Regions from separate parts of the Shewanella sp. 5_MG-2023 genome, predicted to be linked through region 2. Evidence: predicted binding sites of a transcription regulator. Region 2 holds the regulator's gene; the other holds the start of a gene.
The links. The regulator sigma-54, encoded in region 2, starts transcription at its own class of promoters, with help from an activator protein. The targets are predictions, from matches to a motif close to GTTGGCACGNNNNTNGNNT.
Positions count from the first base shown of each region.

Region 1 (3,200 bases), on a different contig from region 2:
AAGAGTCACACCAGCAATTGAACCTGTAGAAGAAGATCATGGCCATGTGCCACATCCGGGGATTTGGCAGCGAATGAAAATGATGTGGAATGACTTATTGAGACGAAAGTCATAGATCAACGTTATTAATTTGCGATAAACCAAAAAGCCTGACTTATAGATTAATTAAGTCAGGCTTTTTGTTGAAAAGAAGGTTAATGATGCAGCTGTTCTGATCGATGTTAGATACTTCAGAACAATAACGTTTGAAATTATTACTGATGATCCCATGAGATATTCGACACAATTCTGCATGGCTCACATCTGAAGTGAAACATATCCAATAATGGCTCATCCAATAACCACTGTTTCGATCCACAGCGTGGACAGGCTCGTTCTTTTTCAGACTGTAAACTTTCACCACCAACGCGATAAAGATAATAGTAAGTCGGAATTTTGGTAATAAATTCAATTCTGCCGCGGATATCCCAGCCTCGTCTAAATAAATCACTTTTATGACTGGTCAGTTCTTCTAATGCTGCAAATTCAGCTTTGGTTGCCGCCGCCATTTGCAGTTCATCACAAGCTTGCCACTCTGTTTGCCAGCGAATAACTCGCTTATGGTCGCCATTAAAGCTTGCTGGAATTTGATATAGCGGAATAGGGAGAAGGTTGTCGCCACTTCTTAATGGTGAGCACATATGTACATAGCTGGTGTAAAGCACCTGCCAGCTGGGAGTGTCGATATTACTTTGCTCTGAATTGATATCTTGGCCGATAAACTTTTCACGTGGCGCCAATAACTTTGCTTCAGTTAGCATAGTTAATGCTTGCTTGACCCATGGGCTGTTGTTACGGGCTGATAAACTGTTTTTTTCAGGTATTAATAGCCTGACTTTAAACTCACCTTCATTAAATGCGACAGCAAATTCTCTTCCTAATACTTGGCCATTGGCTCTGAGTGCTTCTAGAAAGTTATTAATGGCTTTTTCTGCCGCGGTGATAGTGGTATCGGCGAAACATTCAAATCTGAGTTCAGTGACAAACATGGTTTTCCGTTTTTAGCTGGTTAAATGTATTGAGGATGTGGTGCTTAACTTTCTAATTGTACAATTCGTTTTTCAAGTGCTGCTATCTTTAGGGCAAATTCACTTTCGACAGCGTCAAATTTAGCCTGCCATTTTTGTTCTAGCGCCGTTAATGGGTCTTGAGCCGTTTCAGTATTAGCTGGCTGTATCATGGCTGCTAAATCGGGTAAGTCTTGCCATTGCTCTTTGGGGATGGCTTTAAATTGCTGCAACCCCTGAATAAGGGTTGGCATGGCTATCCGCGTACCTAATTTACCTTTTATTAACGCTAATGTTGGCGTATGACCTGCTACAGCAATGGATTTTGCCGCCGCAAGGACTTGTTCAATTGGACTCATAATTAGTGAAAATCCTTAAATATTGGTAGTGAAATTACTCAAAAAGTGAGACTTGGTTTTAAATGATGAATAAAATCAAGGCTTTAACTTTTGGCACACTTTTAGCTTAATCAGTATTGAGAACAGTATAACTTACTCTGAAAAACAGTTTCAGTAGAAATTACATTAGAACCATTTGAAAGGGACGTGTTATGAAAGCAAAATTGGGTGCAGCATTAATTATGGCTATAGCAGCGACTTCACTAACTGGTTGCGTATTGAATGTGGGCGATCACGAAGGTAAGCGTAGTGATTCATATTGGCAAAAACAACAACAAACTAATCGTAATAACTTAGCGAAACTTTCAATCGGAATGGCAAAAGATCAAGTCACCATTTTGATGGGAACGGCTGATTTCAGTGAGGCTTATGTGACCCAAGCTGACGCTGAAAGTCCAAAGAAAGAGGTTCAGGTGTTTTTCTACCGTACTCAATGGAGTAAAGGTGACGGCAAAACCACAAAAAGTGAATGTACCCCAGTTGTAATAAGTGACAACAAATTAGTGGGTTGGGGTGAAACTGCTTACCAAAACATTTAATTTCTTAATAAAACGTCCAGTTGGTCTATTAATTCAGACCACTGGCCGTCTTGATGTAAGGCCTCTTCAATAAAGTGTCTTTGCGATTCTGACCAAAATCCAGCCTGTGCAATGGTGCTATTTTTAGCCAGTTTATGTTGTTCGATAAACTGGTTAATATCTTCCTTAGATGAACTTAATCCTAATTGCTGAAATAAGTGTTCAAATGTTGTCGTTGTCGTATCCATGAGCTTTCACCATGTATGAATGATATTACTTTACTAAGATTAGGTGACCCTATTTAAATTGCAATATGTTTCAAAGTTGTTAAGTTGAGACTATCAACTGGATTAGTTAAGAGTGACATCATGGAAAACAACACTTTGCCCCCGAAAACTCAAGCAGCGCCGTCTTTGGATGAACAAACTAACGATCAACCTAGAGCGGTTTATTTGACTGCGGAAGATCTAAGAGTTGCAGCATCGATTATTTATAATGCCTATCATGATGATCCATTTTTTATTGAAGCTTTAGCCACTGCTAATAAAGCCAATTACGAACAAAAACTGCGGGCTGCAATCAGAGAAGAGCTCACAGAGTTATGGCAGCAAGAGCAACCATTAATTGGTTGGTTTGAAGGCAAACGTCTCATCGGTGTCGCCTGTGTGATCACCCATCAAGTGCCTCTTGGTGAAAGTCGTTACTGGCACTGGCGTTTAAAAATGGTACTCGGCACTGGTTGGAGTTCAACCCAAGCATTTATTAAAAAAGAGCATACCATCTTAGAAAGTTTACCGAGTAAACAATACGGTATTTTACAATTTATCGCTTTGAGCCCTAATGAGCAAAGAAAAGGTAATGGGGCAAAATTAATTCAAGCGGTGTTGAGTTGGTGCGATGAGCAGTTAGAGCTCGATGGGATCGGAGTATTTGTTAACAACGATAAACATGCAGCGCTTTTTATTGGTGAAGGTTTTGGCCATTTGTCTGATCAAACCATTGGCTCTGTTGATGGTGAGATATTAATTTATCAAAGTAAATCGGAGCAATAAATGGCTGATAAACAGTATCAAGACTTTAAGTCGTTTTATCCTTTTTATTTATCACAGCATCAAAATGCCACATGTCGGCGCTTACATTACCTCGGCTCTGGACTGATAGTGTTATTGCTGTTGGTGACTCTAGTTAGCCAGCAATGGTGGCAACTATTATTTATCCCTGTCATCGGTTATGGATTT
Region 1 is NZ_JAUORC010000005.1:89,447-92,646, reverse strand. Features, by position in the region: gene syd (SecY-interacting protein) at 1-115, shown strand, start outside; gene Q4557_RS04055 (Zn-ribbon-containing protein) at 255-1,028, opposite strand; gene Q4557_RS04050 (hypothetical protein) at 1,073-1,405, opposite strand; gene Q4557_RS04045 (DUF3192 domain-containing protein) at 1,597-1,983, shown strand; gene Q4557_RS04040 (DUF2789 domain-containing protein) at 1,980-2,210, opposite strand; gene Q4557_RS04035 (GNAT family N-acetyltransferase) at 2,376-3,014, shown strand; gene Q4557_RS04030 (DUF962 domain-containing protein) at 3,015-3,200, shown strand, end outside.
Region 1: the regulator sigma-54 is predicted to act here: its motif matches at 1,495-1,513, upstream of Q4557_RS04045 (DUF3192 domain-containing protein).

Region 2 (3,200 bases):
ATTTGCCGAACATGATCGCTCAATTCGTAGATATTAGTTTGCGAGGTGTCGATATAGTGATCAACCATTTTGGCTATGGGTTCGAGTAACCGCCCCTCAAGCTTAATGGCTTCTTGTAACGAAATTTGATTCTTAGACAGTGGGTGTAATCGGCGGGTCTCACTAAAACGCTTCAGTAACACTTTATCGTTGGCGTTTAAAAAGAAACTGGTAATGCTGGTATCGTCAGACAGTAAAGCAATTTGCTCTTTGAGTACTTTGCCTTGCTCTTCGATATTACGCACATCGACGCTAATGGCGACAAGCTCGTTACTATCTTTAAGCTGTTCAAGCAGGCTGCCAATCAGTGGCAGTGGCAGGTTATCAACACAGTAATAACCTAAATCTTCAAGCACTCTCAGTGCGACTGATTTTCCTGAACCTGAACGTCCCGATACGATGACAAGTTTCATGCAGTAATAACCTGATAAAGTTCTGTAGCGTCATGACTCTTTCGAAGTCGTTTAAGTATCAATTTATCACTGAGTTTCTCTGCCATGCTAGATAATGTGCTTAGGTGTTGCTGGCACTGATCTGCAGGTACAAGAAGCGCAAATAAAATATCTACAGGTTGCTTGTCTATGGCATCAAAGGCGATTGGCTCTTCGCATTTGATTAAAATAGCAATGGGTTCTTCGATATTATCTAAGCGCCCATGTGGAATTGCTATGCCATTTCCTATACCTGTACTGCCCATTTTTTCACGCGCTATTAGACTTTCAAAAATAGCCTGTGAAGAAAGGGTTGGGTACTGGGCAGCCATTAAATTGCTGATTAATTCCAGTACCTTTTTCTTACTGCCCGGAGTGGCACAGGTAGTGCACGCCGGCTGCAGGATGGTACGAAGTTCCATCGTTAATGCTTAGTGAGTTTCTCTTTATGTTTAATTACCTGACGGTCTAGCTTATCTATCAGGGCGTCTATTGCCACATACATATCAGCGTTACGCGATACAGCAAACACTTCACCGCCTTTTAGGTGCAGTTTGGCTTCGGCAATCTGTTGTAGCTTTTGAACATCGAGCACAACGTGAACATTATTGATCTGTTCGAAGTGTCGTTCAAGCTTTGAAAATTTTGTTTGCACGTATTCCCGTAAAGATTGAGTTATTTCAATATGGTTTCCAGTCAGGTTAATTTGCATAGGTCATCCTCCAATAACAAAAGTTATAAGCTTTTGCGTTGGTTTGAGGGAGGGATGAGCATTGCCTCTCGATATTTGGCTATCGTACGTCGAGCAACGTTAATCCCTTGTTCAGCCAATAGTGTCGCCATTTTACTATCACTAAGAGGCTTTTTCGGGTTTTCTGCAGCTACGAGCTTTTTAATAAATGCGCGAATTGCTGTAGAAGAGCATTCTCCACCATCATCGGTACTTACATGGCTTGAGAAAAAATATTTTAGTTCAAAAAGTCCACGGGGGGTATGCATGTATTTTTGGGTCGTGACCCGTGAAATGGTCGACTCGTGCATTTCAACCGCTTCAGCAATATCATTGAGCACCATCGGCTTCATGGCTTCTTCACCGAACTCAAAGAAACCTTGCTGAAATTGTACGATACAGTTAGCCACTTTTAGTAAGGTTTCATTACGGCTATCGATGCTTTTGATAAACCATTTGGCTTCTTGTAAATGACCACGAATAAATTGGCTGTCAGCTTGGCTTGAACCGCCTTTGGCCATAGCTGCATATTGCTGATTAACGCCAATTTTAGGCATGTTATCGGGATTTAGCTCGACCACCCAGCGACCATTCTTTTTAAGTACAGTAACATCAGGAATGACGTACTCATCTTTAATGGGGGTAATTTGCAAGCCTGGACGTGGATTGAGCGTTTGAATAAATTCAATGGCTTCACGTAAATCATCTTCTTTAAGCTTGGTTTTACGCATCAGTAACCTAAAGTCACGACCGGCGATTAAATCAAGATGATCTTTAATCAGTAACTTAACATTATCTATGCAAGGAATTTCATTAGGGTATTGGCCTAATTGAATTAATAGACACTCACTTAAATCTCGCGCTGCAATGCCGACGGGATCGAAGTGTTGTACCCGTTTAAGTACAGCTTCAACTTCATCGAGTTCGATATCGTCAGTGCCTAAGGATTGCAAAATGTCTTCAACGCTCTGGGTGAGGTAACCGCGCTCATCAATGGCATCAATAATGGCGGTTGCAATCACTAAGTCATTTTCAGAAAAGGGAGTGAGGTTTTTTTGCCATTCAAGATGCTCATACAAGCCTTCACTGGTTTCGCCTTGAAACGGCATATCATTACCGCTCGATACTGCGCCAGAGCCAGAAGTCGGCGAGGCGGTATACACCTCATCCCATGTGGTATCCATAGGGAGTTCTTCAGGCATAGAATCTTTAGTGAGCGATTCAGTGGTATCAACCGTTGAGGTGTCTTTTTCTATGGTGACTTGGCTATTATCACTAAAATCGGTGTCAGTTTGCAGGGCGTTTTCTTTTACGGGCTCTTTGGCTTTAGTGAATTCGTCTTCAAGCTCTAATAGCGGGTTTGAATCAAGTGCTTGTTGAATTTCTTGCTGTAGCTCCAATGAGGAAAGTTGCAATAAGCGAATCGCTTGTTGCAACTGTGGGGTCATGGTTAAGTGTTGACCCATTTTGAGTTGGAGTGAGGCTTTCATGTACCGCTTGTCCCTAATTGAATTACATCATCGCGACGAACAGTGTGGGCGCTAGTTTATGATCCTAGAAAAATAGACTAGATTAAGGTTTGTTGTTGGCCGCGAATGCCATACTAAAAACTGAATAGTGCTAACTATAGCTTGAATTGTTCACCTAAGTATACCGACCTAACTTGCTGATTGACTAAGATCTCAGCAGGTGTTCCTTCAGCAATCAAGTTTCCGTGACTCACAATATATGCTCGCTCACACACATCAAGTGTTTCACGGACATTATGGTCGGTAATTAGCACCCCTAAACCACGGCTTTTAAGTTGTTGAATAATTTTCTTGATGTCGATTACTGAGATAGGATCTACCCCTGCAAAAGGTTCATCTAATAAAATAAACTTAGGATTTGCCGCTAATGCGCGTGCAATTTCAACTCGGCGACGCTCGCCTCCCGATAACGCCATACCTTGGCTATCACGGATATGAGTTATGTTAAATTCTTCTAATAAATGTTCCAGT
Region 2 is NZ_JAUORC010000027.1:5,527-8,726, forward strand. Features, by position in the region: gene rapZ (RNase adapter RapZ) at 1-452, opposite strand, end outside; gene ptsN (PTS IIA-like nitrogen regulatory protein PtsN) at 449-892, opposite strand; gene hpf (ribosome hibernation promoting factor) at 895-1,182, opposite strand; gene Q4557_RS15605 (RNA polymerase factor sigma-54) at 1,206-2,690, opposite strand; gene lptB (LPS export ABC transporter ATP-binding protein) at 2,825-3,200, opposite strand, start outside.